DNA from 4 places in the Bacillus shivajii genome. Region 3 is predicted to be linked to each of the others. Evidence: riboswitches for the same ligand, from Rfam matches in the RefSeq annotation. Region 3 holds a riboswitch; each other region holds the start of a gene.
What was found. A riboswitch is a leader RNA that binds a small molecule or an ion and turns the genes downstream of it on or off. The one in region 3 is predicted to bind S-adenosylmethionine.
Positions count from the first base shown of each region.

Region 1: linked by a shared signal. The riboswitch ahead of LGQ02_RS17405 (methionine ABC transporter ATP-binding protein) and the one ahead of metX (homoserine O-acetyltransferase MetX) in region 3 are both predicted to bind S-adenosylmethionine.
Region 2: linked by a shared signal. The riboswitch ahead of LGQ02_RS04165 (methionine ABC transporter ATP-binding protein) and the one ahead of metX (homoserine O-acetyltransferase MetX) in region 3 are both predicted to bind S-adenosylmethionine.
Region 4: linked by a shared signal. The riboswitch ahead of LGQ02_RS20505 (Fur-regulated basic protein FbpA) and the one ahead of metX (homoserine O-acetyltransferase MetX) in region 3 are both predicted to bind S-adenosylmethionine.

Region 1 covers NZ_CP084703.1:3,594,194-3,602,254, reverse strand. The annotation lists gene LGQ02_RS17420 (DUF2553 family protein) at 1-115, shown strand, start outside; gene LGQ02_RS17415 (MFS transporter) at 721-1,998, shown strand; gene LGQ02_RS17410 (hypothetical protein) at 2,062-2,430, shown strand; SAM riboswitch class I at 2,483-2,591, shown strand; gene LGQ02_RS17405 (methionine ABC transporter ATP-binding protein) at 2,846-3,871, shown strand; gene LGQ02_RS17400 (methionine ABC transporter permease) at 3,921-4,550, shown strand; gene LGQ02_RS17395 (MetQ/NlpA family ABC transporter substrate-binding protein) at 4,570-5,421, shown strand; gene LGQ02_RS17390 (carboxymuconolactone decarboxylase family protein) at 6,158-6,523, shown strand; gene LGQ02_RS17385 (YuzK family famiily protein) at 6,857-6,997, shown strand; gene sufC (Fe-S cluster assembly ATPase SufC) at 7,641-8,061, shown strand, end outside.
Region 2 covers NZ_CP084703.1:863,222-871,282, forward strand. The annotation lists partial or broken gene LGQ02_RS04145 (staygreen family protein) at 1-112, opposite strand, end outside; gene LGQ02_RS04150 (NUDIX hydrolase) at 304-738, opposite strand; gene LGQ02_RS04155 (VOC family protein) at 825-1,223, shown strand; gene LGQ02_RS04160 (HIT family protein) at 1,235-1,618, shown strand; SAM riboswitch class I at 1,866-1,991, shown strand; gene LGQ02_RS04165 (methionine ABC transporter ATP-binding protein) at 2,130-3,158, shown strand; gene LGQ02_RS04170 (methionine ABC transporter permease) at 3,148-3,810, shown strand; gene LGQ02_RS04175 (MetQ/NlpA family ABC transporter substrate-binding protein) at 4,086-4,907, shown strand; gene LGQ02_RS04180 (M20 family metallopeptidase) at 4,957-6,150, shown strand; gene LGQ02_RS04185 (hypothetical protein) at 6,311-6,772, opposite strand; gene LGQ02_RS04190 (hypothetical protein) at 6,787-7,404, opposite strand; gene LGQ02_RS04195 (alpha/beta hydrolase) at 7,772-8,061, shown strand, end outside.
Region 3 covers NZ_CP084703.1:3,353,793-3,361,853, forward strand. The annotation lists gene acsA (acetate--CoA ligase) at 1-283, opposite strand, end outside; gene LGQ02_RS16265 (ABC transporter ATP-binding protein) at 342-1,097, opposite strand; gene LGQ02_RS16270 (ABC transporter permease) at 1,116-1,985, opposite strand; gene LGQ02_RS16275 (aliphatic sulfonate ABC transporter substrate-binding protein) at 2,001-2,993, opposite strand; gene LGQ02_RS16280 (PLP-dependent aspartate aminotransferase family protein) at 3,020-4,813, opposite strand; SAM riboswitch class I at 5,367-5,482, opposite strand; gene metX (homoserine O-acetyltransferase MetX) at 5,496-6,581, opposite strand; SAM riboswitch class I at 6,676-6,802, opposite strand; SAM riboswitch class I at 7,005-7,131, opposite strand; gene LGQ02_RS16290 (twin-arginine translocase TatA/TatE family subunit) at 7,646-7,855, opposite strand; gene LGQ02_RS16295 (molybdopterin biosynthesis protein) at 7,917-8,061, opposite strand, start outside.
Region 4 covers NZ_CP084703.1:4,282,771-4,290,831, reverse strand. The annotation lists gene LGQ02_RS20525 (hypothetical protein) at 1-332, shown strand, start outside; gene yidC (membrane protein insertase YidC) at 284-1,096, shown strand; gene LGQ02_RS20515 (FdhF/YdeP family oxidoreductase) at 1,310-3,661, shown strand; gene fdhD (formate dehydrogenase accessory sulfurtransferase FdhD) at 3,674-4,465, shown strand; SAM riboswitch class I at 4,525-4,635, shown strand; gene LGQ02_RS20505 (Fur-regulated basic protein FbpA) at 4,763-4,903, shown strand; gene LGQ02_RS20500 (DUF2935 domain-containing protein) at 4,992-5,792, opposite strand; gene LGQ02_RS20495 (glutamine--tRNA ligase/YqeY domain fusion protein) at 6,052-7,698, shown strand.

The DNA of each region.
Region 1 (8,061 bases), 240 kb from region 3:
GTATGAGTTTGGCGAGGAATTTGAGTTGGATAAAACGAAATTTAATAAAGATGGCGAACGTAAGATACAACAGCCTAAATCCTATGTTGAAGGCTGTGACATGGGCTGGTGTTAATGCACGGGGAAACCCCCGTGTTTTTTTATACTTTTAAAAAGGATAAAATTTTAACGTTGGGGTTTACTCGCCGTAGAGGAAATTTTTATTTTTATTAGGTTTACTAACTAAAAGCGAAATGCTCTGTTGCTATGCCTGTTCTAAATCAGATGCCGAAACAACGGCTATCTTTTCTCCACTCAATATCTATAGATGGTTTTTCTTATAGTTGGGGTCAAAGTCGCTTTTCTGGACGGAGTTTTGTTTTATATGTTTCTTATCAAGCATATGAATACTCTGGGATTATCATAAAGCCTGAAGAACGGCTTCATTTTAAAGGAGAACAACTTTACAATTTCATGTAAGGAATTAAAGGAGCGGTAGAATCAAGAATAAAAGCCGTACTGGGAGTGAATGAAAGAGAATAGACCACAACTAAAGTGAAAAAACTCTTTGCAAATTCTGAATCTTCGTATATCATTGTTATTTAGAGAGTCGAAATATTCAACTAAACAGTCATTTTTGCCTAGACTACATACTTTTCAAAAGCCTCTCTATTAATTTATAACGATTAAATCATCATGGTCTTCGAACCTGGTGATTTTTATTTGGAAGGAGTCCTCACCTTGGGAAGAATTATTGGTGACTGGTCTGATCAATTTAAAGGTTACAACAAAAATGTCCGTCTTTTTTTAGTAAGCTCCATACTTGCACATATCGGTATGGGTATTTTTATGATCATTTATAATTATTACATTCGAGAATTAGGGTATGATGATCAAATGAATGGTAGTGTCATTGCCTTTCAATCGATGGCGACAGCACTCCTTCTACTACCGGCTGGAATATTAAGTGACAGAATTGGCAGGAAAAAACTCATTTTCGTTGGCGCAGTATTTGCAGCGTCTAGTTTATTTTTAAGGGCGATATTATCGCTAGAAGTTCTCTTACTTGGTACAGCGTTTATGACAGGGATGTTTATGGCTTTTATCCAAGTTTCTTCGATTCCTCTTCTGGCAGAAAACTCGACAGAAAAACAACGAGTCCACCTGTTTAGTTTTAACTTTGCGATTATCATGGTGGCAAATGTCATTGGTAATACACTTGGAGGAACATTAAGCGACTTTTTTAATTACATCGTTGGTTTTAATACACTGTGGAGCATTCGGCTTACGTTATTAATTGGGGCAGGCTTCTTTTTTGCAGCGCTCATTCCTATTTTAAAAATTAGAGAAGATCGTAAACTTACGGATAAATCAGACGGGAATAGGTCCTTTAAAAAATTATTTAACACACATAAACAAGGGATTAAGATCATTCTTTTATTTGCCGTTGCACAAATTTTAATTGGTTTTGGTTCAGGGCTTGTGATCCCGTATTTAAACCTATATTTTGTAGACAGGTTTGATATTTCGCATTCACTTGTTGGGATCATCATTTCAGCAGGGCAAGGGATGACCGCTATCGCTCTTCTCATCGGTCCTGCCGTTGTGAAAAAAGTCGGTGAAGTCAATGCGGTCGTCATCTTACAGCTATTGTCGATTCCGTTTTTATTAATTACAGCTTTTACTGAAAATATTTATTGGGCTGTATTTGGTTTTCTATTCCGGCAAGCTTTAATGAACGCAGGAAACCCAATTCAAATGTCACTTATGATGCGAAGTGTTGACGATTCGATCAAAGGACTTGCAAATTCCGTCGGGCAAGCTGTTTTCCAGCTCGGTTGGGCTGTGATGGGTCCAGTTTCAACGACGATCGTCATGGTATATGGCTCATACTCAGGATACGCGATCGTTTTTTCAATTACTGGAGCCCTCTATGTCATTGGAACCGTCTATTTCTTCATTGTTTTCCGAAAGCCCCTTCCGAAATCAGAAAATCTATCAAGAACTGTTGCAGGATAGAGGAAAATAAGAGGAGGAAGTGGAATAAGTTTACAAGGAAATAAGTAAAAAGGCGGGGATAAATTGAAAGAGGTAATTAATGAATTCATAAATCGAGTCCGAGAAAAAGACGCGCTCCAAAAGTTAATGATGAATCGTGTATTAACTGTTTCTTTCAATAATGAACAGGAACTCTGTTATTTAATGGTCGATAACAATTTGTTAAAAATTGTGAGTGGGCTTGATTGCGATAGTCATGTTATCATTGAAGGCAGTGAAGATGATCTAAAAGAATTATTGTACGGTGAGGACTTCCTACTATCTATGAAAAAACGAGAAGACCTGAAAGTAAAAGGGAAGTTAAAAGACTTGTTATTAATAGAATCTTTATTTTATTTGGCAAATACTTCTGATCGAAAAGGTAGGAAACATGTTGACAGTAAAATCGGTTAATGATAATATCCTACTTAACTGATTTAATGAGTTAAATAATTAAAAACAAATTCTCTTATCCAGAGAGGCGGAGGGACTGGCCCGATGAAGCCCGGCAACCACAATGAAAATTGGAAGGTGCCAATTCCAACAAAGCAGATAACTGCTTTGAGAGATGAGAGAAAGGTTTTTCAGTCTTGATATTGGAAACCTTTCAGCTCGTCTTATTGCGCTGAAAGGTTTTTTGTTTTCTATCTTGATTTGAGTATTAAATAGAAAACGACAACAGAGTCTAGAAGCGAAAAGAAAAAAGCTGAGTTTAGTTTATCAATCGGAGACTAAGTGCAGTGAAATAATCATAGATGTTTTAAACCTAGTAATCATATGAGATTAATAAATATATTAGTTAGGTTTATAGAAAGTGAGGCTTATTCAAATGATCTCGTTATCAAAATTGGTGAAAACCTTCAATACGAGGGACGGCAAAGTAACAGCTGTAGATCATATTGACTTGACGATCGAAAAAGGAGAAATCTTTGGGATCATCGGATACAGTGGTGCAGGTAAAAGTACATTAATTCGACTTTTAAATATGTTAGAGGCACCAACTTCTGGTGAAGTCTCTGTTGCCGATAAAAACATGAACAATCTCTCAAAAAAAGAATTAAGAAATGCACGACAAGAGATTGGGATGATTTTTCAACATTTTAATTTATTATGGTCACGTACTGTAAAAGAAAACATTGCATTCCCGCTTGAGATCAAAGGCGTTCCTAAAAAAGAACGTGACAACCGAGTGAATGAATTAATCGAGCTTGTTGGCTTAAGCGGACGTGGAGGATCCTATCCATCACAATTAAGTGGCGGGCAAAAACAACGAGTTGGTATTGCTAGGGCGCTCGCAAATAATCCGAAAGTGTTGCTCTGTGATGAAGCAACTTCTGCATTAGACCCGAAAACAACAGAATCGATCTTGGATTTACTCGTTGACATTAATGAGAAGCTAGGCTTAACAATTGTTCTTATTACTCATGAAATGCACGTCATTCGAAAAATTTGCCACCGCGTAGCAGTGATGGAAGATGGTCAAATTGTGGAACAAGGAAACGTTCTTGATATTTTTAAAAAGCCGAAAGAACACATGACAAAAGAATTTGTTAAGCAAGTGACCGAGCCAGAAGAAACAGAAGAGGCAATCCGTCATTTATTTTCAGAAAATGGCATTCACACCGTCCTTCAGCTTACTTTTGTTGGAGGCGATGCGAAGAAGCCACTTATCAATGATCTCATCAGGTCATATGATGTCACCGTTAATATATTGCAAGGAAAAATTAGTCAAACGCAAAACGGCCCATATGGTTCACTATTTATTAGTGTCGATGGGGCGCAAGAAGAGTTAAATAAAGTCAAAGACTTTATACGTAACCAAGATGTAGAAGTGGAGGTGATCCACGGTGATTAATTTCTTACTCGGAAACATTTTGCTCTTTCCAAATGTGAATTGGGAAAGAATGTGGGATGCGACGTTAGAAACCGTTTATATGACAGTCATTGCCTTAGCATTAACTTTTTTAATTGGTGTGATCTTAGGGTTACTGCTCTTTTTAACAGGCAAAGGCAATTTATTAGAAAATAAAGTGGTTCATGCAATTATAGGTGCCTATGTCAATGTGACAAGGTCCATCCCATTTATTATTTTAATTGTTTTACTCATTCCCTTTACGATAGCGATATTAAAAACATTTTTAGGACCTTCTGCAGCATTACCGGCATTAATCATCGGTTCTGCACCGTTCTATGCAAGGTTAGTTGAAATTGCCTTTCGTGAAATAGATAAAGGGGTCATTGAAGCTTCAAAAGCAATGGGGGCTTCGAACTGGCAAATTATTTATAAAGTCTTATTACCAGAATCCATGCCAGCACTGATCTCAGGATTAACAGTAACAGCGATTGCTCTTGTCAGTTATACAGCAATGGCTGGAGTTATCGGAGCTGGGGGTCTCGGTGATCTCGCTTTCCGGGAAGGATTCCAAAGAAGTCGACATGATGTAACACTAATGGCAACAATTCTTATTTTAGTGATTGTCTTTATTCTTCAAATTATCGGCGATCGCGTAACAAATAAACTAGATAAAAGATAAAAAGATGGGGGTATTATTAATGAAAAAATTTATGTTGAAACTTGGAGCAGTGGTATTATCAGTAGGTTTATTAGCAGCTTGTGGAGCAGGTGAAGCAGAACAATCAACAGGTGATAATGGAGAAACAGTTGAGACGTCATTATTAACAGTAGGAGCTTCAAACGTGCCGCATGCGGAAATCCTAGAGTTTGCAGAACCGTTATTAGAGGAAGAAGGAATTGAGTTAGAGGTTGTCCCTTTTAATGATTATGTATTGCCGAACCAAGCACTAGATTTAGGTGAGCTTGATGCAAACTACTTCCAGCACGTACCTTATTTAGAGTCACAAATTGCAGAGCACGACTATGACTTTGTGAATGCAGGTGGAATTCATATCGAGCCAATCGGTATATATTCTCAAGACTACACAAGCTTAGATGAATTACCTGATGGAGCGAGCATTTTAATGAGTGACTCTGTTGCTGACCATGGGCGTATTTTATCAATGCTTGAAGAAGAAGGGTTGATCACTCTTGAAGATGGTGTTGGCATTAATGCAACATTAGATGACATTGCAGAAAACCCAAGAGATTTTGATTTCCAAGCAAATGTCGAAGCGGCATTACTCCCGACAGCGTACCAAAACAATCAAGCAGATGCGATTTTAATTAACTCTAACTATGCGTTAGATGCAGGTTTAAATCCATTAGAGGACGCGATTGCAACAGAAACAGCTGATTTAGATAACCCTTATGTTAACGTCATTGCTGTTCGCAGTGGAGACGAAGCTGACGAGCGTATCAACACATTAGTAGAGATTTTACGATCTGAAGAAGTACAAGACTATATCATCGAAACGTATGACAATGCAGTGGTACCTGTTTCAGAATAAAAATTAAGTTGAATGGTATTTTGTAAAAGTGGGGAAGAAGTTACGAAACTCGTGAATAAAGAGCTTCAACTATTTCTAATATTTTTATGAAAACAACAGTCACACTTTGTTTTAGAGAACATATGCTATAAATTACAACCTTTATCAAGCCGCAATGCCTGGGTTTCCCTCGGTCATTGCGGTTTTTCTTAAGAATCTGAATCAATTTCATAACTCAAAATATGATGCGGAATTCCGAATGATGAGTGTGAACTTCACTTCAGACGGACGCTTTCCCGAGCGCTTGTCTTCAGCTAACTTAGTCTCAACAACTCTTCGCCTAAGTGGATCTTCAGACTGCGCTTATACTCCGGGAGTCGCCGTCTTTTGTTACGTTCACTTCAAAATAAAACGTAGATTTAATGAAATATTTATCATATCATTCGTTTCACTGCGCAAAAACGTAATTATGAAATTCATTCATCTATATAAAGTTTTTGCTAAGAAGATACTCGGCGTAGTAAAAGGTTTTACGTGTGGAGTATAAGCGCAACTACGGTTTTCCCAACACATGTAGGCTAGGCAATCGCCGAGTTTTCTTTATTTTACAACTTACCTTTCCAAGCGACTGGTATATAGTAAAGCTCTCCCTCATTCTCTCCATAAGAACTTCACTAAGTTCTAACATAATTCCAAATGCACTAGTTAATAATATAGAAGTGAAAATTTTTCAATGAACCTAGGAGGGAATGGATGTATGGAACATCAAGAAATGTCACCAATTCATCAAGCGCTTTATGATTATAAAGCAGGCTTTGCACAGTTTAGCGAGCAAATGCCGCAGGTTGCAGATAAATACGCAGAGTATACAGAATCCTGCTTTGCGGAAGGGAAATTGTCAGCAAAAGAAAAACAGTTAATTGCTCTTGGGATGAGTTTAAATGCTCAAGATGAATATTGTATTATTTATCATACAAAAGGCTGTTTAGAACAAGGATGCTCACAAGATGAAATTTTAGAAGCTGTAGCTGTTACCGGAGCATTTGGAGGAGGAGCAGCAATGAGTCAAGGTTTTACTCTTGTTGAACAATGTTTGCAAGAGTTTGATGGGCAAACACATTAAATGGTGATTTGGAAAACATATGGTAAGCGCAATTTCAAAAACAGAGGATAACGTTGTAATTAGTGGATATTGTATAGATGAATCGGTTGAAATCGTCAGATGGTAATGAGAGTTAATATATCCTTTCATAAGAGAACAAATCAACATTGGGAGATTTCCTGTCAAGTGTTATGATTAATCACGTAGAAAAAATTGATTGAAATTTTACATCTCCCTTACTTACATGGCGTGAGTTAGTGGACAGTGTAAGGTTTTGATCCAAAAAAATTGAAAGGATCGTGATTCATTATCCATCAGATTCAGACGAACTATACGACTGAGATGGAGAAAGCAATGTACCAATCATACGGAATTGGGTATGAGGAGTACAACCGAAATCTTGATAATCGTATGAAAGTTGAAACTGAAAGAGAGAAGGACCATCAACGATCAATAGCTATCGTATCTGAGCATCGTCGACAAATACACACGTAAAGATATAAAGTTAGAACGAAGAAAAAAATAATTGGCCGGAAGGAGGGAGCTCCTTTTCGGTCAATTTTCATTTATATACGATCGGTCCTAAAGAATCACGGACGGTTAACGGCTATTCTCATAGGGGGTGGTGACTCAGGTGGTGATTACAAACGTAGCTTCGAATGTTACGGCGAACCAGATTACTTCAAGTAACTTAAGGCGCAGAACGTCATTTAGCCGAAGTTTGGTAACACTATTTGGTGTTGAGCTATGTGGATTAAATGAAAAAAGGCTGTCCTAATTAAGATTCATTCTCAATTACACCTCAAAAACAGGTGGGAATTGAGAATGGTAAAGTGGTGGGGGGGGGTTGTTTTTTATAAGGAATGGAAAGAACATGCATAATTCATGATTAATTTTACAAAAACTATTGTGAAATATAGAGCAGCTTTCATAAAAACAGATAGATTATACATAGTTTTTCTCGAAGAAAACATTAAAAAAGGAAAAACAAAAGAATAACCGTTTTTCCTTGAACTGAAATTTCATTTGATATAAGATTGTAATGAGAATAGATTGAGAATGGACGGAACTTCCAGTAACGTCAATCTTACCACGTTTGTTTTAAAACGTGCAAAAAAATAAATGGAGGTTGAAATCAATGACAGCACCTAACTTAAAGGTAGAAGATCTTCATGTATCAATTGAAGATAAAGAAATCTTAAAAGGATTTGGAATCGAAGTAAAAGGCGGAGAAATTCACGCAATTATGGGACCAAACGGAACGGGTAAATCTACGCTCGCTTCTGCTTTAATGGGACATCCTAAATATGAAGTAACAAGCGGCAATGCAAGTTTCAATGGTGAAGATTTATTTGAAATGGAAGTTGATGAGCGTGCACGTGCAGGCCTATTTTTAGCAATGCAATATCCAAGTGAAATTAGTGGTGTAACAAATGCAGATTTCATCCGTTCTGCAATCAATGCAAATCGTGAAGAAGGCGATGAAATTTCACTAATGAAGTTCATTCGTAAAATGGATGACAAAATGAATACATTAGATATGGATGACTCTTTCCAAC
Region 2 (8,061 bases), 1.9 Mb from region 3:
CTCCAGTTATATCAGAATGAGTCAATGTGTATTTTCTACCTAAAAGTGGTTGATAGAAATCTGCTGGGGGAATGGTCTTTACTGTTAACTTCTCAGGATCAAAAGAAGACAAAGAAATACCTCCATACTGTTATTTTATTGAGGAAGGGTAGTAGAAATCGCTGTTGTAAACCCTCGTTGTACGATATGTAGGTTTATGACAACATGAGTGGGTAATCGCCTATATTTCATAGAATGTTTTGCCTAGTAGAGAAGCGCTGAAACTGTTCTTTCTAGTAATTCATGAACAACCTTCGATCATATTCATGAATACTTCCTAATTAAGGAAAGGTAATCTCCTTGCTGTCCTGCTAATTGTGGAAGGGAGTGAACGGCTTCCCACCTATATTTGAATACTAGTCCTTCGTCTTCACCGCCACCTGTTACGTGATGTGCCCAGCTTTGTAAATGCTCTCCTTGTATGTGTAAAACAAAAACATGGCGTTCGTGTAATTCCTGTTTTTCCGGGTGAGTGTAGTAGAAGACGCCGACTTTTCTTTGGAGATGTAACTTACTCCGTTTTAGTCCTGACTCTTCTTCAATTTCTCGAAAGAGTGCATCTTCAATTTTTTCTCCTTCTTCGACGGTCCCGCCCGGTACTTGGATTCCTGCTTCTGGTATGTCTTTATGGTCATGCACGAGAAGCTCAAGCTGTTCTCTGTTGCGTCTTGTAATGTATGCTAATACTTTTACTTTCATCTTTTCCTCCTTTAAAACATATTGTTCCAAAATTATATAGGAAAATCTATCGTTATGTCGAATCGATTGATGAAAGGAGTGAGGGAATGCAATTCACACATACACGTTTATTAGTAAAAGATTATGAGACTTGTTTTAAGTTTTATAAAGATACTTTAGGGTTTGAAGTCGATTGGGGGGACGAAAACACAAATTACGCTCAGTTTCAAACGGGTGGACATTTACTTGCGATTTTTGGTCGGAAAATGATGGCTGATGCAGTTGGAAAAAGCGATCGACCTCTAGAAGCACAACAAATGGATCGCATTGTCCTTATCTTTCGCGTAGACAATGTGGATGAATCAGCATACTCGTTGAAGAAGAATGGAGTTAGTCTTGATCTTGAGCCGGTTGATCGACCAGATTGGGGGATTCGTGTTGCTCACTTTAGAGACCCTGACGGGAACTTAATCGAGATAAATGAACCGATCCCATATACTGGTTAGGAGGGATTAACGTGGAACAATGTTCTTTGTGCCATTTTTATGAGTATACGGGGCAAAAAGTTGTGTACGAAAATGAGTATTGTTTATTTTTACAAATGCCACAAGAAGTGTTAATCGGTTCAGGACTCATTATCCCGAAAGAGCATCGTCAAACAGTCTTTGACTTAACGGGAGCAGAATGGAAAGCAACATACGATTTGCTCCGCGAAGTAAAAAGAAAACTAGATGAAGAATATCATCCTGACGGTTATAACGTTGGCTGGAATTGTGAAGAAGTAGGTGGTCAGTCGATTCCTCATGCTCATATGCATGTGATTCCTAGATATAAAGATGAGCCTTATGCTGGCAAAGGGATTCGGTATTGGTTAAAAAGTAGGGAGAATACACGAATCTAAGTAGTTAATGGATCGTATAAAAATCGATACGACCTTGAGCATTCAATGAACGACAAGCATTCCATAAAAAAAAATTTTTTATAAAAAATTCGGAACACTAAATATTATTGATGAATCAGTAATGATTGCGTTTTCAAAATGTAAGATAAATTCATTTTAATCACTATTTTCCGAAAAGTCGATATTGACACATTGTTTTTGCAGATGTAAGATACCCATTACCAACAAAAAACAAAAAATAATAATCTTCTTATCCAGAGAGACAGAGGGACATGGCCCAATGAAGTCTCGGCAGCGGATTTTTACGTATGAAATGTCGTAAAAGTACTGTGCCAATTCCTGCAAGCTATCATAAAAGCTTGGAAGATGAGAAGAGCGAGTTACATACATATATTTTGTGTGAACCCCTCTTCTTATTTGAAAGAAGAGGGGTTTTTTGTTTTAAAAATTGTCATGGACCTGGTCTAGTACAATTTTGTGAACGAGATAGAAAGGGGTTTTAATAGACAGCATGATTACATTTGATAATGTCAGTAAAGTTTTTGGAGATGGTGAAGAAGGGGTTGCAGCGGTAAAGGATGTATCGTTGCAAGTGAATAAAGGTGATATCTACGGTGTGATTGGTTTTAGTGGGGCTGGAAAAAGTACGCTTGTCCGGTGTGTAAACCTTCTAGAGCGACCAACTTCAGGAAGAGTTCTCGTCAATGAGCAGGATATGATGAAATTATCAGCTGCGTCACTGCGTGATGCTAGGAAAAAGATCGGAATGGTCTTCCAGCATTTTAACTTATGTGAGTCGAAAACAGTTTTTAATAATGTGGCCATTCCATTGTATTTATCAAAAACACCAAAAGAAGAAGTGAAACAGCGAGTAAATGAACTATTAGAATTCGTTGGGTTATCTGATAAGGCATCTCAATATCCAGATCAATTATCTGGTGGGCAAAAGCAGCGTGTAGGTATTGCCAGGGCGCTTTCGACTTCACCTGAAGTTTTACTATGTGATGAAGCAACATCAGCACTCGACCCGCAAACAACAGATTCCATTTTACAGCTTGTAAAAAAAGTGAATCGCGAGCTTAACATTACCGTCCTAATGATTACACACGAAATGAACGTGATTCGTGAAGTTTGTAATAAAGTAGCAGTCATGGAAAATGGAGAGCTGATCGAAGAAGGAAGCGTGTTCGATGTATTCTCAAAGCCAAAAGCCAGAACGACGAAAAACTTTGTGAATTCTGTTATGCAGGATGACATTCCGAAATCGATCTTAAATATGCTTGATCCGCAAAATCAGCGAAAGCCGCTATACAGAATTTTATTTGAAGGAAATTTAGCTGGAAAGCCTGTTTTATCTCAAGTGGCAAGAAAGTTTGAACTCGACGTGAATGTCCTGCACGGTCATATCACAGAATTGCAAGAACAACCATTTGGGAATTTAATTGTCCAGTTTGACGGAGCAGACCAGAATATAGAGAAAGCTGTTGAATACATCGGAGAGAACTTGATCATCAAGGAGGTAGAAAATCATGAACGTTGAGTGGAGTACATTTTGGGTTCGCGTTTGGGATGCGACTCTTGAAACATTGGCGATGACCGGTTTTTCCTTATTATTTGCAGCATTAATCGGTTTGCCAGTAGGAATTGCATTAGTTGTTACAAGAGACGGAGGCTTATTTGAAAGTCCATTATTTTTCCGCGTGACAAATACGATCGTAAATATTTTTAGATCAGTACCATTTATTATATTAATGGTTGCGATCATTCCATTTACGAGGTTTGTCGTTGGTACATCTATTGGAACAGCAGCGGCAGTCGTACCATTAGTCGTTTTTGCAGCACCATTTATTGCAAGACTCGTAGAGAGTAGTTTACTAGAAGTATCACCCGGAATCATTGAAGCAGCCGAGGCAATGGGGGCAACCCCATGGCAAATTATATTTCGATTTATGGTGCCAGAAGCATTAAGTTCACTTGTTTTGAACTTTACGATTGCAACGATTGGTATTATTGGAGCTTCAGCGATGGCAGGAGCCGTTGGAGGCGGTGGTCTTGGTGACTTAGCGATTGCCTACGGATACCAGCGCTTTATGGGAGATGTCATGTTAGTTACCGTTATTATATTAATTGTTTTAGTGCAAGGGATTCAAATGTTTGGTAATAAGCTATCACAAGCAATTCGCAGACATTAAGAAATAGGCTCCGTTAAAGTTATTTTTCGGAGTGTTGTTGATAAAACACGAGACTCCTGTGGGATAAGCGTCAGGTGAAGACTCCATAGAACGAGCTTGAGAGTTCGAGGAGGCTGAGGCGACGCCCACGGCAAAGTAGACACCGTAAATGCGAGCAAAGTGAAGCATGAACGGATGTCGCACTTGTGCCTTGAGGTGAAAGTGAGTGTCTTTTATCAACAACGAACTTTAACAAAATAAATAGTAAATTTGAAAAAATAAGGAGAGAAAACAACATGAAAAAATTATTTACAACATTAACGAGCATTTTTACATTAACGATTCTTTTAACTGCATGTGGCGGAGATGACGACACGATCACAGTTGGTGTGAACGGTTCAGGAATTCCAATGTGGGAATTTGTTGCTGAAAAAGCAGAAGCAGAGGGAATCAATCTTGAGATTATGGAGTTTGCTGATTATGTCCGTCCGAACATGGCTTTAGCAGATGGTGAAATAGACATTAATGCATTCCAAACAGTTTCATACTTTGATAACTTCATTGAAGAGCATAACCTTGATTTAGTACCAATCGGTTCAACATTAATTGCACCAATGGGCTTGTATTCAGAAAAGTATACTTCTTATGAAGAGATTCCTGAAGGTGCAGAAATAGCCGTTCCACAAGAAGAGACGAACCAAGGGCGTGCCCTTCTTTTGCTAGAGGCAGCAGGATTTATTGAATTAGTTGATGATTTTAACGGTGTTGGTGGCGTAGAGAATATCGTCTCTAACCCACATGACATCGAAATTGTAGAAATCGTTGCCGCTCAAACACCACGAGTATTGCCTGACGTTGATGCATCTGTGATCAACAACGGTGTAGCTGTTGAAGCAGGATTTATTCCTGTTCAAGATGCCATCTTTATTGAAGACCATACGACGGCTGAACCATACATTAATATCATCGCAACCCAAGCAGAGCGTGCCGATGATGAAGTACTACAAACGATCGTAGAGCTTTACCAGCAAGAAGACACAGCTGATCACATTCGTGAAGTTTATAATGACTCGTTAATTCCAGTGTTTGTTGATCTTGATGTATTAAAAGAATATTAATCGATATTTTAAAAGACTAAAAAATCAATAGTAAATGGAGGATGATTTCATGACAACGACAACTACTTTAAAAGAGACCATTATCGAAAATGTAGAAAATAATAAAGATAAATATCTTGAAACAAGTCACGCGATTCATGCAAAACCTGAAATAGGCAATGAAGAGTACTTTGCTTGTGAAACATTAACCGCGTTACTAGAAAACGAAGGGTTTACTGTTGAAATAGGTGTTGCAGGTCATGAAACATCCTTTGTTGCAACATATAAATCTGATAAAGAAGGGCCGAACATTAGTTTTTTAGCAGAGTATGATGCATTGCCAGGCCTTGGTCATGCGTGTGGCCATAACATTATCGGTACAACAAGTGTTGCAGCAGGTATTGCACTGTCAAAGGCAGTTCGTGAAACGGGAGGGACCGTGACCGTTCTTGGAACACCTGCAGAAGAGGGTGGAGAAAACGGAAGTGCAAAAGGGAGCTTTGTAAAGCATGGGTACCTTGAGAACGTTGATGCAGCGTTAATGATTCATCCATACAACAAAAACACCCGTACAGGAAATTCATTAGCAGTTGACCCACTCGATTTTGAATTTCGCGGTCAAGCAGCCCATGCAGCCGCATCTCCTGAAGATGGAATCAATGCATTAGATGGTGTCATCCAATTGTTTAATGGTGTAAATGCATTGCGACAACACGTAACAGACGACGTTCGAATTCATGGGATCATTACGCACGGTGGGGATGCACCTAACATTGTTCCTGATTATGCAAAAGCACGTTTCTATATTCGAGCAGCTGAAAGAGAAACGTGTAATGAAGTGACAGAAAAAGTGAAGAGAATCGCTGAAGGTGCCGCACTTTCAACTGGAACAACGCATCGTGTTATCAAAATTCAAAACGAAGTCGATAACTTTAAGTTAAACGATCGCTTTGACGAGCTGTTTCAAAAGCAATGGGAGAGCTTAGGGGAGCCGTTTGATCCGGAGAACACGAAAGGTTTAGGATCAACGGATGCCGGTAACGTCAGTCAAGTAGTTCCGACGATTCATCCATTTTTGAAAATCGGACCAGAAGACCTCGTTGTTCATACAGATGCTTTTCGTGAAGCAGCAAAGTCCGAGCAAGGCGATCATGCTCTTATACAAGGAGCAAAAGCATTGGCTTTAACAGGGCTAGAGCTATTAACAAATCATGAAGCATTAAAGGAAATCCAATATGAGTTTCGTACGAAAACAAAAGGATAAAGAGCCGGAAAAACCAATTTCTCTGACATTATTATTTGGGTATGAACATTAATAGAAGTTGCAGAAAACACAGTGATATTCATTTTGAAATCACTGTGTTTTTTTCGAAAGTCTGTCCTAAGAAAGAATGGGTTAATGGTATTCAGGCCCTAATATATTTTTAACCGTCTAGTAATACATCGAGTCCTTCATAAATATTATTTAAAATTGATATATGAAGGGTGAGTAACACAATAAGCGATATAACTGCGACCGCTACATGTAGTATTTTTTTGTACTTTTGCCATTTTGTTTTCCTATCGGCACTTTCTGCTTCCTTCCCTCCACGATACCACTTAATCCAAGCCAGAACTCCGACTAATAACAATGATACGAAGGTAAGAGCTGACGACCGAAGGCTATCAATTTGAGAGGTAAGTCGTATCGCTTCTAACTCAATATCAAATATGTATATTTTAGGATCAAGCATACCATGGTAAATGATGATTTGACCTTCGACATGTTCATGTGTAAAGCTGTACGGATAAAACCCAGACCAAGCGGCATAAAAAAGAAAAGAGGCGATGATTGCAAAATGAACAGCGTCTATTATATTGCGTTTATTAGAGAAGAACTTTTTCATGAATTGCTTCTACCTTACTTTTCCATATTATCTGTAATTTTTATATTAAAAACAAGTATTCGGACGCTGTCGCCTATTAACCTTTGAAAATCTTTTTCATTCTGGTAATCATAGGTGTAAATTTGATCTCCAGCATATTGATAAACAGCGAGACGTTTTGTTTCTCCTACTTTTAAACCGACTCTGTCGGAACTAATGGCATAGTTACTTCTCCATGACGAATATTCAATTTCCTTTGTAGGCTCTGTTTTAGTAGGGTGAGCTGTGACTCCAGGTGCATACATAAAAACATACGATTCATCGCTTGCGCGGTTAAGTTTACCGAATCCTAGATTGCCGCTTATGGTTTCATTTAGATTTTTTCCATAACCAAATGCGGCATGAGGTTCCTCTTGTTTTTCTCCGTCAATATATTCGTCTACCCATAAATTCACCCAGTGTGAGTCAGCTTCGTATTGCACGAAATGAAAATTGAAAATGTCTCCTAAATTCAAATCATGAAAGGTTTCGGCATAATTCGAATGTTTATCTGCATGAATGTATGCGATGTATTCATCATCTTGTTCTGTCGTGATGATAGCAAACCCAATGAATAAAAGAAAAAGAAGGCCAATAAATAAATCATTTTTCATAACGGTGTTCCCCCTATTTTATCTTCTGTACTTAAATCCGTGATTAAACAAGTCATTTCTGACTATTTGCTAAAGACTTTGATCTTTTGGTTAGTTGCCGCAAAGAGCGAAGCGATGAGGAGGCCTGCGGTTCGCTCGCGGAAAGCGAGTAGATGGATGGCATACCAACACCAGTTATCACGGATTCAAATTCTGTATCCATACTAACATAATTTTCCATATTTGTGGGGGTGGATGGTTTTATTTATTCGTGAAAAAATAAGTCGTATGTTTTGAAAAGTGTCGTCTGAAAACGCTAAACTATAAGTACTTACTTTTTGAAAGTCTAAAACTTGTAATAAAGATTGTGTCGAAGGGAGTAGTTCGAATGAAACATCTTTTTAAAGAAGGAAAAGAAGGAAACAGAAATACATTGTTATTGTTACACGGAACAGGTGGTAATGAAGAGGATTTACTTCCTTTGCATCCAATGGTTGATTCTGATGCAGCCGTATTAAGTGTAAGAGGAAACGTTGATGAAAATGGTATGAACCGTTTTTTTCGTAGATTAGCTGAAGGTGTTTTTGACAAGGAAGATTTGATATTCCGTACAAAAGAGCTTCATGAGTTTATTGATAAGGCGGCAAAAGATTATAGTTTTGACCGTGATCATGTCAT
Region 3 (8,061 bases):
CATGTGCATATTGATCGGTTATTTTTTTCACCTCAGAAAAAGTAAAGCGATCCTCTATTTCTCCATTAGTAAATAAAAGTGCCTCTTTCTCTCCATGCCCTTCTTCTACGTGGCGGTCAATACATTCATAAGCAGCATTCCACTTTCCTAGTGGAGCCTTACTTAACTCGGATATCGCATCTTCCCAATGGAAGTTTTTTGCTGTGTTTTCATAGTTCTTTAAATGATGATCCCTGCTTTCTTGAGGGAAAATCACATTCTCTCTTTCTAATTTTGTTGTCATTACGTAAACCTCCTTCATTGGGAAATTGCATATCTATTTTCATGTCAATGTAAACTGATTAAAGCGCCTTCTGAGTAGGTTCCTCAGCTTTCTTTTCAATTTCTAACGCTTTTAAAATTTTCTCTTTTATTTTTACTAACTCTGTATCCGTCTTGGAACGTGGTTTTTGCTTGCGAATCGTGAGGTTTTCATAAACGACACCTGGTTGACCTTTTAAAACGATAATCCGATCACAAAGTGCCAAAGCTTCATCAATATCATGTGTGACAATAACCATTGTTGGACGATAACTCCCCCACAAATCAAGAAGCATATTTTGCAGTTGAATTTTCGTAAACGCATCTAACGCACTAAATGGTTCATCTAAAAGTAATGTTGATGGCTCAGTTACTAGTGCTCTTGCAATGGCTGTTCTTTGGGCCATCCCACCTGACAGTTGCTTCGGATAGTAGTGTTCAAACCCATTTAAGCCAACTTGTTTTAATAGTTTGATCGCTTTTTCCTTCTTTGCTTCTTTTTCACCTTCTAAACCGAAACAAACGTTCTCGAGAACGGTTAACCAAGGCATGAGGCGTGGCTCTTGAAAAATGATGCCGAGATCTTTTGTGACAGACCGTTTCTTTTTTCCATCGATTCGAATTGTTCCATCGTATCCGGTATCTAATCCAGAGATCGCACGTAAAATCGTACTTTTCCCACAGCCACTCGTTCCTAACAAACCAACGATTTCACCTTTTTCAGCTTGAAAAGATACATCTGTCACCGCAATATCCCCTTTAAAGCTTCGGCTCACATTTTCTACTGATAAGCTCACTAGAATGCCCCCTCTTCGTTATTTCGCGTTTGCATTTTCCATTTGATCTTGCCAATGTAATGCTTTTGTTTGATACTTCTTTAAAACCGTATCCGTTACTTTTCCGAGAATCGCAAATAAGATGATACTTGCTAGAATGACTTCAGGCTGTAGCGTGTTTTGGCCGAGAACGAGTAAGTACCCTAACCCTTGACTTGCTCCCATCAATTCCGCGGCAACAACAAACATCCAGCCAAGCCCAAGACCACTTCTCAATCCAATAAAAAATGAAGGTAGCGATGCCGGTAAAATGATTCTGCGAACGAGTTGGAACGTCGATAACCCGTATGCTTTACCTACTTCAATGAGCTTTCTATCAACAGAATGGATCCCACCGATGACATTTAAATAAACTGGGAAAAACACACCGACAGCGATCAATGTGACTTTTGAACCTTCCCCAATGCCAAGCCATAAAATAAATAAAGGGACCCAAGCTAATGATGGAATGGCTCTAAGTGCTTGAACGGACGGATCAACGATTGTCTCTGCTTTTTTACTCATCCCAACGACCGAACCGATTACAACTGCAATGAGCGTGCCCCATATAAAGCCCCAAAAAATACGATAAAGGGTAATTCCAGTATGCTGCCAAAGACTACCATCTACTCCCATCGACCAAATTGTACCGAGAATTGTCGTAGGGGCTGGAAAGAGATTTGAGTTAACAAACCCAAACCTCGTCCCTAGCTCCCAAAACAAGAGAAGAACCGTTGGAAAAAGAAGAGATAAACTGAGAGTTCCCCAAGATGCTCTCTTTGTGGATCGCCCTTTTCCTTGAACGCCCTTTTTTATGTTTGCTTGTTTTTCCGTTTGTTTTTCACGAATTTCCTCTTGAGGAATCCCCATTTTCACTCCTCCTTTTTAGTCAATGACATTTTCAGCAAATGCAGGATCGATTAATGACTCGACTAACTTCTCGATATCATGCTCCTCATCCATGACACCTGCTTCTTGTAAAACTAGGCCCGCTTCTGTCAAACTGTCGACATGCTCACTTCCAGGAATAGGATTTGCAAAGTTATTTCTTTCAAGCTGTAAATCTGCAACTGACTCATCCATTTGTGCTTCTTTTGCCATTATTTCAACCGTTTCTTCTGGGTTTTCTAACACCCATTTACGCGCTTTTTCATAAACCTCGATGACTCTTTCAACTACTTCTGGATAATCTTCAGCAAACTGCTCTCGCACATTCAAAAAACCGTACGTATTAAAACTCGTTTCCCTAAAAAACAACTCAGCACCTGTTTCTAATTCTTGACGAGCCATGTGAGGGTCAAGACCTGCCCATGCTTCGACTTGACCTGTTGCTAAAGCATTCGCCCCATCACTATGTTGTAAGTTGATAACTTCCACATCATCTACTGTTAAACCGTGCTCATTTAACGCGCGAACTAAGAAAATGTAAGGGTCAGTTCCAAGCGTTGCAGCAACTGTTTTTCCTGCTAAATCTTCGATCGATTGAATGTTTGACTCAGGCGATGTCACTAGTGCCGTCCACTCTGGCTGAGAGTAAATATAAACATTTTTTATCGCTGCATTGTTTCCTTTAGCCATAAGGGCTGCCGCTCCAGCTGTTGAGCCAAAATCAATGCTATTACTGTTTAAAAATTCAAGTGCTCGATTGCTCCCTTGACTTAAAACAAATTCAATTTCTACGCCCTCTTCTGCAAATTCTTCTTCTAACCAACCAAACTCTTTCACTACTAAACTAGTCGGTGAATAATAGGCATAATCTAACGTGATTTCACTTGGTAATCCTTCGTCTGCTCCTGACGTAGAGGAGCTACATGCTGCGGTGATCAGTAAAGTGAAAACAGTAATGAAAAGGAATAATATATGCTTTCGTGTTATCATCTTCATCTCTCCTCTACGTTAAATTCTTATATTTCACATGCAAATGTGGAAATCGTCCCTCTTAATCGTTGGGCCTCTTTATATGTGCAGCGGTTATGCACAACATCAATTCCTGATTCTTTTGCTATAACAGCTGCCTTTTCTGAAACAACTCCTTCTTGTAACCAAAAGATTTTCGGCTGAACGACAGCGGCTTCTTTTGCAAGTTCCACTGCTGCATCAGGACTTCTAAAAATTTGTGCAATATCAATTGGACCTTCAATACTTTTTAGATCTGGATACGCTTTTTCTCCTAACACTTCAGTTTCGCGAGGGTTTACTGGTATCACTTTATAGCCAAGTCTTTGCATTTTACGAGCAAGACGGTGACTTGGACGCGCTGGGTTGGAACTAAGTCCGACGATCGCTAACGTTTTTTGACGCTGCACTTCTTCGCCATTTTTTGTTTCTGTCAGATTAGGTGTGCCGAGTGCCCACTTAATAACCCCTTCATCGTTAATTACTTTATTGTTTGCGTTTCCTTGACCGGTCGCTTTTTGCAAAGCTTGATCTAAGTCTTTATATAAATCTTCCACGTTTTCGATTCCAACAGATAGACGGACAAGGTCTTCTGTTACCCCTGTTGTCACAAGGTCCTCAGCAGATAATTGCTGGTGTGTCGTCGTTGCTGGATGAATGATTAAACTCTTCGCATCCCCGACATTTGCTAAATGTGACCAAAGTGAAATGTTGTCAATAAGTGTTCTTCCTGCTTCACGGCCGCCTTTAATACCAAAGTTAACGATTGATCCATAACCGTGCTGTAATACTTCAGTCGCTAATTCATGCGACGGGTGAGATTCTAAACCTGGGTAAGCAACCCATTCTACTGCAGGATGATCTTCTAAATACTTCGCAAGTTTTAACGCATTTTCATTGTGTCGCTCTACTCTAAGGTGAAGTGTTTCTAATCCTTGTAATAGCTGAAAAGCGTTAAATGGACTTAAGCAAGCCCCAAAGTCACGGAGTAACTGAACTCTAAATTTTGTGGCAAATGCTAATGTTCCGAAATCTTTTGCGTAAACAACGCCATTGTAGCTTTGATCTGGCTCTGTAAATTGCGGAAACTTTTCTGACTGCCAGTTAAATCGTCCACCATCAACAACCACTCCACCAATCGATGTTCCATGACCACCAATCCATTTTGTTGCGGAGTGAATGACGATGTCTGCTCCTAGAGCGATCGGCTTACACACATAAGGTGTTGCAAACGTGTTATCAATAATGAGTGGAATTCCTGCTTCATGCGCAACATCAGCGACTCCTTCAATGTCTAAAACGTGGAGACTCGGGTTTCCAATCGTTTCAGCAAAAACAGCTTTCGTTTTGTCATTAATCGCATCTTTAAAGTTTTGTGGGTCTGTTGGATCTACAAAACGAACGTTAATTCCGTATCGTGGTAAAGTGATCGAAAACAAATTGTACGTACCACCATAAAGGTTTGTTGCTGCAACAATTTCATCGCCAGCACTTGCAATGTTAAAAATGGATAGTGCAATGCCGGCCATTCCTGACGCTGTTGCAACAGATGCGACTCCTTCTTCTAATAGGGCAATTCGTTTTTCAAAAACGTCGACAGTCGGATTTCCAATACGGCTATAAATGTTACCAGGCTCATCAAGTGAAAAAAGACTTTCTGCATGATCCGTATCATGGAAAACGTATGAACTCGTTTGATAAATCGGGACAGCTCGTGAACCTGTCGTTGGATCTGGTGCCTGCCCTCCGTGTAAAGCCACTGTTTCTAAGTTATAAGTTTCAAAGTTTTGATTGTTACTCATTTGTCATTCCTCCTAATTTTTTAAAGATTCTATCCTGAAATAAGTTTAATCATGGGTAGAAATGCGATTGTCCTTTTAAATTCACTTCGTTCTCTTTACAAGCTATCTAAAAATAAGGCTCTTTTCGCATAGATTGTTGTTTTTGAGAAATCTTTCAGGCTTGGTTTACGTTACAGACGGGCGCTTTCACTCCAGAGCACAAGTGCGACATCTGTTTATTCTTCCCTTCGTTCGAATTCACAGTGTCTTCTTTGCACCTCTAGGCACAAGTGCGACATCTGTTCATTCTTCACTTCTTTCGAATTCACAGTGTCTTCTTTGCCGTGGGCAACGCTTCAGCCAATATGTTTCCTGTCTCTTCCTCTGCGAGCAACGCTATGCAGCTTTGTCCGTCGAGACAACTCGCAGCTTATTTATAATGCTACGCTCGGCGCTGGAATCGCCGCCTTTCACTCAACCAATCTTTTTAAAAATAGCAACAAAGTTTACGAAAAGAGCCAAAAATAAAAACCTTTCGCGATAAGAGAAAGGTTGACGTGATCTCGTGTCCTTTCTCTTATCTCTCAAAATGAACGCTGTCATTTTGCAGGATTTGGCACCTTCCAAAGTAAGGTCCTTTGTGGTTGCCGGGCTTCATCGGGCCAGTCCCTCTGCCACTCTTTATAAGAGTTGTGTTCATTATTTATTTTTGTAATGTTTTTTGAATGGTCTCACCCCATTTTTCAAATTCGGTTAAAAACCCGTCATGACCAAAGGCCGTTTGAATGCCCTGAAACTGAACGTTAGCACCAGCTTTTTCCCACACATTAGCAAGTCTTTTCATTTCATCAGGAGGATAAAGTAAATCTCCTTGAAATGCAATTAACTGAACATTTTTTTTAAAGCGACTGAGCACTTCAGTAAGTGGCCCTCTTCGATATTCTAAGTCGTGGTGATCCATAGCTTTTAGTAAATACAAGTAGCTGTTTGGATCAAAACGTTTTGTGAATTTTTCTCCTTGATATAGGAGATAAGACTCTACTTGATAAGCAATTTCATCGTGACGTTTTCCCCAAGCGTCTCTTTGGTCCCGATGAAATCTTTGGTTAAAAAGACCGTCCGATCGATACGTAATCATCCCGATCATTCGAGCGGTTGCAAATCCATTTTCCGGAAAGGCTTGATCCGTGTAGTTCCCACCGTTCCAATTTGGGTCATCGATAATTGCTTTTCTTGCGATTGCATTATAGCTTATGCCGTAATCACTTAACGATGGCGTGGCAGCTAATACGATCACTTGATCAATCAAGTCCGGGTACATGACTGCCCATTCAAGTGCTTGCATTCCTCCTAAAGAGCCACCGATCACAGCTTTTAATTTGTTAATGTTTAATTGTTGTAATGCCAATTGTTGAGCTCGAACAATATCTCGTATAGTAATAAATGGAAAATCACCTTTGTAAGTTTCCCTCGTTAAAGGATTTGTTGAAGTTGGACCCGTCGATCCGTTGCACCCTCCTAAAACATTAAACGTTATCACTTCATATGTTTGAATATCAATAAAGCTTTGATCATTAATTAATCCTCGCCACCAACCTGGCTGATCTTCAGTCCCTACTGTATGTTGATTTCCAGTAAGTGCATGACAGACAAGAATCGTTTCACCATTTGGAGGTCCTGCCCGTTCATATGCTAAGGTGACATTTATAAGTTCAACTCCAGAATCGAGCTTGATTTTTGGAAGCGTAACGGTACCAGTTGTTATGTTGGTTTTTTGCTTGACTTTCACCTTGTCACCTCCTAATCATCATTCATCATTTTTTCACTAAAAAAGTCCCTCTGCCTGAAAGAGACAGAGAGACTTATGTATGACAAAGATCCCTCTCTCATCTTTCAAAGCAACTGCTTTGTTGGAATTGGCACCTTGCATATGGGATGTAAATAATACATCACATTTATGCTGGTTGCCGGGCTTCATCGGGCCAGTCCCTCCACCTCTCTTGATAAGAGAATTATATTTTTATTTTTTTGAATTATTTTTATTGATTAACTTGTTAAAAGATTAACACTTTAATGCATTACCGTCAACAACTTTTATTAGATTTTTTAGCAAAAATGGAAAATGTAACATAAATCCCTTTGCTAAGTGTTATAGCAAAGGGATCAGTGAATGAATGTTTGAGCGGCCATTTTGTCAAAACAAAATGGATCATTCTCATCTCCCAAAGCTAATTTGCTTTGCAGGAATTAGCACCTTGCATGATATGGTTGAATCGTATTGATACCATGCTGGTTGCCGGGCTTCGTCGGGCCAGTCCCTCCGCCTCTCTTGATAAAGAATTTCTTTGACATTTGTAAAAATATGAAGTTGATGAAGATCATAACACTTATCATAAAAAGTGTCAAAATATTTAGTGATGTTTTTTTATTGTACGATGTTTGAAAGTAAAATATGATGGATGATTTTAATTTAGGATTATATTTGTATTTTTATACACTTAACGAGATTTCATATTCATTATTACACCTGTTTATTCATGGATTGAGTCCTACAACATTGAGTCCGGGTCACGTGAATCAGACTCATTTTTGCAGGATTCAAAACTCAAGCAATATCCCATAATATCAAGGAAAAGCAAGGTCAGACAACCACACGTCGTTGAAAACACAAACAGTCACGAATCCTGTAACTGATCCCCTTGCCCAACCTTGTATAACAATGTATAAAATACGTGCCCTACCATCAAATCCCATTCTTTTCCCAGGTGCCTGGCACCATATGAAGTGGTGATCATTCACACAATAGAAAAACGCCTGATTAAGGGGTTCCCCTTTACCAGACGTTTACTCTTATTATTTATCTTCTGTCACTTTTTTTGCTTCATTTTTTATATCGTCAATTGGTTCTGTAACTTCATTTGTTAATTCTTTTGTTGATTTCTTAAATTCTTTTAACGTCTGCCCGACAGCTCTTCCCATTTCAGGTAGCTTTTTCGGTCCAAAAATAATTAGTGCGATGACGAGAATTAAAACTAAGCCTGGAATTCCGATGTTTGAAAGCATAAATAACGCACCTCCTACGTTTAAATTACACGAGTTTTTGACAAAAAACAATGTCTATTTTTTAAACTTTTGCTAAGTAATACGGTTCAATATTTTCTTGGACTTTATATCCGCCTAAACGTTCTACATTTTGTTTAAACACTTCACTTTTTATGACATTTAGTAAGTTTTGGCCTTGCTCACTTTCTAAGAAAGACGTACGCATC
Region 4 (8,061 bases), 930 kb from region 3:
ACATGCTTCCGCTATTGTTTACGATGAGTATCCTTTTTACAATCGCAGGCCTAAAAATCGCCGAATACATCACGGTTTCTGACTTTTTGAAGCACCGCATGTTAACAAGGCAGAGAGTGCAAATTGTCAAAGCTAAGCTTCAAGTAAATACGACTGTACTAAGTGTTGTCAATCGTAGGCAAACGTGGATTACTTGTATGACAAAGCGAAAAGAAGCACCAGAAGACGATGGAGATTTTCACCCCTTCTTGTTTAAAAGCGAATTAAAACAAGGAGGATCTCAATGGAAAAATCATCTGTATTCACACACTTTAAAACATACGGACTGTTAATTGTTACAACGGCTCTATTATTTTTAAGCGGATGCCAAGCATCTTCTGAGCCAATTGATGCGAATACGACAGGCGTTTTTAACCATTACGTTATTTACCCTTTTTCATATTTACTGAAGTTTTTTGCTTCCATGTTTGATGGAAATTATGGTCTTTCGATTATTTTAATGACACTTATGCTTCGAGTTTCTCTCATGCCACTAATGATGAAGCAATATAAAAATCAAATGCATATGAGGGAAAAGATGAGTGTTATTCAGCCAGAAGTTAATAAGGTGAAAGAGAAATATAAAGAGAAAAAAGATCGAGAAAGCCAGCAAAAGATGCAAAAGGAAATGATGGAGCTATACCAAAAGCACAATTTCAATCCGCTAACTTCGATGGGGTGCTTACCAATGATGATCCAATTTCCGATTCTCATTGGCTTCTATTACGCCATCATGAGAACACCGGAAATTGCTGAACATTCATTTCTTTGGTTTAGCTTAGGAGAAACAGACAGTGTGTTACCATTTATTGCAGCTCTCGTGTATCTAGTCCAGTTTAAAATATCGCAAATAGGTATGGACCCGCAACAACAAAAACAATTGGCTGCGTTCGGCTATATTACGCCAATCATTATGGGGGTGTTTTCCTTTAGTGTTCCTGCAGCGCTTCCATTATATTGGAGTGTCGGTGGCCTATTTTTAATCTTTCAAACGCTTGTTTCCAAATCTGTCTACAAGCAAAACTCACCTGTTGGAGAAACATTGTCGCAAAAATAAACGTAAGAAGACCGGTTCCAAATGTGGGACCGGTTTTTTTCGCATCAAAACTCCCCCTTTTTGAAAGATGTCAGCCGCACAATTCAAGCTTTCAAACACGCATCTTTTGAAATAGATGTTATAATGAAACTAACATTTACACAGTGCTTATCTATAATATTAGCGAAAAATGAAAGCGCTTTATTTTTTAGAAGGTTAGAGGAGGAATATGTAATGGGGAAATCAGAGCACCAAGGACCAATGAAACTTCCGAAAAAACCAGAGCCGAAGCATTGGGCAAGTTGGGTTCCTTTTGGGCTTGGAAAAGTGAAGCCGAAACATATAAGAGATACGGCAAAAGTCGTTTGGGAAAATAAAGATAACCTTCCATATGCCACAAGAATATTAACGCAAGGTGTATGTGACGGCTGTGCATTAGGCGTAGCTGGTTTAAAAGACCAAACGTTAGCTGGTCCTCACATCTGTACGACAAGGCTTAATGTGCTCAGGTTAAATACGATGCCAGAGATAAAAGAGGAAATTCTTCATCAAGATATTGATGAACTACGTAAGCTAAACAGTTCAGAGCTTCGAGAATTAGGACGCATCCCTTATCCACTATCAAGAAAGCCTGGCGAAAAGAAGTTTACGAGAATTTCATGGGACGATGCTTTAGATCGTGTCGCAAGTAAAGTGAAAGCGATTGATCCAAAACAACTTGCCTTCTTTTTAACAGCAAGAGGAATTACGAATGAATCTTACTATGTTGCTGGGAAAGTTGCGCGCTTTCTTGGAACAAACAATATTGATAATGCTTCACGCATTTGTCACTCACCAAGTAAAACAGCTTTAAAGCGATCGCTTGGAATCGGTGCATCAAGTTGTAATTACCAAGACTGGATTGGCACAGATGTCCTTGTTTTCTGGGGATCAGTAGCAGCAAACAACCAACCAGTTTCCACCAAGTATATGTATGCTGCCAAGCGAAAAGGGACAAAAATTATCGTTATTAATCCTTATCATGAGCCATCGATGGATAAATATTGGATTCCATCTGTACCAGAAAGTGCGTTGTTCGGTACAAAAATGGCAGATGACGTCTACCAAGTGAATATAGGTGGCGACATTGCCTTTATGAACGGCGTTATCAAACATTGGTTTGACATGGAAAAACAAGAACGTGGATCCGCCATTGACCATCAATTTGTAAATGAGCATACGAAAGGCTATCAAGAGTTAAAAGAACATGTAAGAAAACAAGATTGGGAAACACTTGAGAAATCATCCGGGCTTTCAAAAGAAAGAATGCTAGAATTCGCAAAGCTTCTCGCCAAGTCGAAAAGTGGTGTTTTCGTCTGGTCAATGGGGTTAACCCAACACAGGTTTGGAACAGATAACATTTCTCAAGTTGCCAACCTAGCCATGCTTCGTGGATTTCTTGGTCGCAAGTACTGTGGTGTCATGCCAATTCGCGGTCACTCAGGCGTACAAGGTTCTGGAGAAATGGGGGCAGATCCATTTGTTCTACCTGGCGGTGATTTTGAGCCGAGAAACAAAGAGCGTGTAGAGAAGGTTTGGAACTTCGATATACCTGACTGGCAAGGTGACATCGTTGGTGTGTCTTTAGAAAATGCGGTACTTCCGGAAGATCATGAGCGAAAACTTAAAGTGTTTTATACATCCGGAGGAAACTTCTTGGAAACAATGCCAAACCCTGACTTCATTAAAGGCTGCCTTGAGAATGTCGACATTCGTGTTCATCAAGACATTATTTTAAATACGTCGACACTTGTGGATGCAAAAGAAGAAGTCATTGTTCTTCCTGCAATGACACGTTACGAACAACCTGGTGGAGGAACGTCAACATCGACGGAAAGAATGGTTTATTTTTCACCAGAAATTAAAGGACCACGGATCGGTGAAGCAAGGCCTGAATGGGAGATTTACGTCGATCTGGCTAAACGTGTTAAACCAGAGGGAAGTAGTGTCATAGATTACAAGACAGCGCAAGAAATTCGTGATGAAATAGCAATTGCACATCCGAAATACGACGGGGTTCAGCATTTAAAGAATAAAGGAGATGTCTTCCAATGGGGAGGCGCTTGGTTATGTGAAGGTGGGGAATGTCCAACAGAAGACGGGAAAGGCCAATTGCTCCCGATTGAGCTTCCAGAACTGCGTAAACCAGAGGGTCATTTCTATGTGACAACGAGACGTGGCAAGCAGTTTAACTCGATGATTTACAGTGATAGAGATCCAAATAACAATGCCGATCGTTTCGATGTGCTAATCAATCAAAGTGATGCAAAAGGCCTTGGGATTAACGAAGGAGAAGCTATCGTCGTATACAATAAATATGGAACGTTTCACGGTCGAGCAAAATACGACCGCACAAAACAAGGAAACATCTCTGTTTACTGGCCAGAAGGGAATGTTCTGATTCCAAAAGGGGTTTACGAACAATTTGCCGGTATCCCTGAATATAATACGGCTGTCATTGTTGAAAAAGCGGAAACGTACCATGCCCATAAAGATACGAAATATGTTGAACGAAGAATTGAAGAACTCGAAACAGAAATCAGTTAAAAGGAGTACGCTATGAATCATGACGTGATGAAGGATCAGCCGATCATTGCATATAATAATGGGGCAGTTTCAGAAATAAATGATACCATTGCGCTTGAAGTACCAATAACGATCCTTGTAAACGGTATTGAATTTGGAACGATGATGTGTACCCCAACTCACATCGAAGAAATGACGATTGGTATTTTAGCCTCAGAAGGTGTGATCCTCACACCTTCAGATATTGATTCTTTATCAATACTAAAAGAAAAAGGGTATGTTTATGTGCAGTTAAAAAAAGAAGATGTACCGATTGATTCGTATGCAACGAAGCGATATATCGGGTCATGTTGTGGAAAAAGCAGAAAGTTTTACTTCCAAAACGACGTACGGACGGCAAAGACGGTGATGACAAAGCATGATATTCATGCTGAACAAATCATTAACTTAATGGAAGAAATGCAAGAAAACGCAATTAATTTTCAACAAACGGGAGGTTTGCATAATACGGCGTTATGCACAACCGCCGAATTGATTGTAAACCGTTCAGATATCGGGCGTCATAATGCCCTTGATAAAGTGTATGGCTACTGTCTAAAAAATAAAGTCCCACTAAAGGATAAGGTGATTGTTTTTAGCGGAAGAATTTCATCAGAAGTGCTGTTGAAAGTTTCAAAGATGGGAGTTGGAATCATGCTATCAAAATCGGCTCCGACGACTTTAGCCATAGATTTAGCAAAAGACTTAGGAATTACAACAGTGGGATTTATTCGCGGGGGGCGTTTTAATGTTTATACGCACCCAGATCGTGTATCATTCGACTGATTGACATGATCATAAGATTGATGTATGGTATATTATACCAAATGTAACAAACAGAGAACTTCTTATGTAGAGAGGTGGAGGGACTGGCCCATCGAAGCCTCGGCAACGGATTTTTCATTTAGGAGAACACCGTGCTAATTCCTGCGGCAATATTCGCCGAAAAATGAGAAGAGGTATTGAAACGTTGTTCAAAGTAACACGATGTTTTTGAACGTTATCAAGATTCGCCCTCTTCTTTTTAGAAGGGGGTTTTTTGCCCCTTTAGGAGTACGAAGACTAAGGGAGGAGACATACACGATGACCGAAAAATCGCAACAAAAAGAACAGATGATTGAAGAGCTACTAGCATTAGGGATCTACAAAATTGGAGATGTACAACTGTATGAAGTGCCGCTTGAAGACTTAGAACATGAATATAATGAGCATCTACGCAAATAGCTTCTTATGCATAAAATGCTAGGCACACACCGCTACGTTTTCATTTCTAAAGTAGGAGTGGCCTAGCATTTCTTCACTAAGGAGATGCTTAGTCTTCTGTTCGAGGTTTCGTTGGATCGCAATCAGGCATTTGCACGACCTCTGTCGTTTCAGCTAACTTCATTAAGTAATAGCACTCTTCTCTTGCCATATGGTCAGCCATTAGTGGTGATAGAACACCGAGAGATTCTTTCGTTAGCTGCATTTCCTCTAACTCTCTTAAAAAAGCTTTGAAAACTTCCATCTCTAGTTCAATATCGCGATGGAATCTCTTTAGAGCGGGAAATTGAGAAACATTTGCTCGGAGGAACCCAGCCATCTCGACCGCTTTAATATAAAATTCCTCCCATTCCTCTTTAAAGTAATCACTTTTTTCACGAATATCGTATTCGACATGATCCATATTACTACTAATTGCTGCCGCATGTCCTGCAGCGTCCAAAAGCCAAATGAGGTCGTGGTGAAGTGGGTGAACCTTCGGTGGCCGCTCACCTTTTAAGAAATAAGAGAAGATCCTCAATGCTTCATCTAGTTCATTTACCATATGGTTTAAAAAAGAAGGAGGTAATGTAATTGCAATATCACCTTCTAAATGTTCACGGATGATCGCTAACTTTAATTCACGTAATTTTTCTGTTTCTTCATTAGCCTGTCTTAATAACGTCATTAATGCTTGCTCATTTGGAAACCTTCTCGCCTCACCTAAAAGCTCGTCAAACGAATCAATAAATCCTTCAGCTCGAGCGACATAATTCCTTTCACCAGGAGATAGTGATTCATAAATAAACCTGCTGTGGTCACCAAGAACTTGTAACCAAAATTCCAGTTCAAACAATAATTCATCACGCATTGTTTTTACCCTCCCACCGTAAAAATAACAGCCATTAAAAAACATATGATGAAAATGATCCTTTGATGAATGATGAACGATAGATTTACTTATAATGGAGAATGTGCGTAATAAAGGCAAAGCGTGTTATAATAATGGGATGGAAAGATTTACTCAAAAATCCCCTCATGCATGGATATATGTATTCATTTATGATATAACTTCAAGTATGAGTTCACTATGAACGTGAGAAAATTGCCGGTCAGAAAGGTGAGTAATGATGACAGAAAACAATCAAACATCATCTAACTTTATAAAGCACATTGTAAAAAAAGATTTAGAATCAGGAAAACATAATGAAATTATGACAAGATTTCCTCCAGAACCAAACGGCTATTTACATATTGGGCATGCGAAGTCGATCGTTTTGAACTTCGAATTAGCCGATGAATTTGGTGGGAAAACAAACCTACGTTTTGACGACACGAATCCATTAAAGGAAGATAAAGAATACGTTGATTCGATTAAAGATAATATTGAATGGCTTGGTTATGAGTGGGATGAGCTTCGCTTCGCCTCTAACTACTTCGGCGAAATGTATGACCGAGCAGTCCTACTAATTAAAAATGGTCTTGCATATGTCGAGGACTTATCACAAGAGGAAATTCGTCAGTACCGTGGTACATTAACAGAGCCAGGAAAAGAAAGTCCGGCAAGAAGCCGTTCTGTCGAGGAAAACTTAGAACTCTTCGAACGTATGAAAAACGGTGAATTTGCTGATGGAGAGAAAGTTCTCCGTGCAAAAATTGATATGAGCTCTCCGAACATTAATATGCGTGATCCTGTAATTTATCGTATTTCACATACAACACATCACAACACAGGGGATGAATGGTGTATTTATCCGATGTATTCTTTTGCACACCCACTCGAAGACGCGATCGAAGGTATTACACACTCCATATGTACGCTAGAGTTTGAAGATCAGCGCCCACTGTATAACTGGGTCGTAGAAAACTGTGAAATGGAAGCACAACCACAGCAAATTGAATTTGCTCGCTTAAACTTAACGAATACGGTGATGAGTAAGCGTAAGTTGAAGCAGCTCGTTGACGAGAACTTTGTTGATGGTTGGGACGATCCACGTATGCCAACGATTTCAGGATTGCGCCGCCGCGGTTACACACCTGAGGCAATTAAGCAGTTCTGTCGTGAAATTGGTGTTGCAAAGTCTGATAATATCGTGGATGTACGCATGCTTGAACACTTCATTCGTGAAGACTTGAAATTAAAAGCACCACGTACAATGTCTGTATTGCATCCATTAAAAGTCGTCATCACAAACTACCCTGAAGGGGAAGTTGAGTGGCTTGATGCGGATATTAACCCTGAAAATGAAGAAATGGGTAAAAGACAAATTCCTTTCTCTCGTGAAATTTACATTGAGCAAAGTGACTTTATGGAAAACCCACCGAAGAAGTATTTCAGACTGTTCCCAGGTAATGAGGTACGCTTAAAACATGCATATTTCATTAAATGTGAGGATGTCATTAAGGATGACGAAGGGAATGTCGTTGAAATCCATTGTACGTATGACCCAGAAACGAAGTCTGGCACTGGTTTTACAGGTCGTAAAGTAAAAGGGACGCTTCATTGGGTGGAAGCAACACACGCGAAAGAAGCAGAATTCCGTCTATATGATTCGTTGATTCTAGATGACCAAGGTGACGACTTCATGGATCAAGTGAATCCAAACTCACTTGAAATAGCTAATGGTTTCGTTGAGCCAAATATGGTTGACGCAAAACCAGAAGATAAGTTCCAATTCTTCCGTCACGGTTACTTTAACGTAGACCCTGCTGCGACAACAGACGAGGAACTCGTCTTTAACCGTATTGTGGAGTTGAAAAGTTCTTTTAAGCTGTAATGTTATAGTTGATGGTAAGCACTTTGATGAGCACATGATGCTCGTTGAAGTGCTTTTTTTTGTTTATTCATTATGGTGCCGGTCGGAAGTAGGCGGGAGGACCGGAGAATGGTTGTTGGACTTGTTGTAGGAGGTACGACCTGGTTTTATCTATTGTTTTCTTTGTTTCTCTTTGGTTTTGAGTCCTACAAAAATGAGTCCGGGTCAGCTGAGTCAGACTCATTTTTGTAGGACTCAATAAATGGATAATAGTGAGAAAAAACGAATAAATTTTGTATATATTATCTCGGGATAACAAACACCACACATTTAGTGGAAATAACAAAAAAAGAAGCCAGGCGTACTCTCCTGGCTTCTAAAACA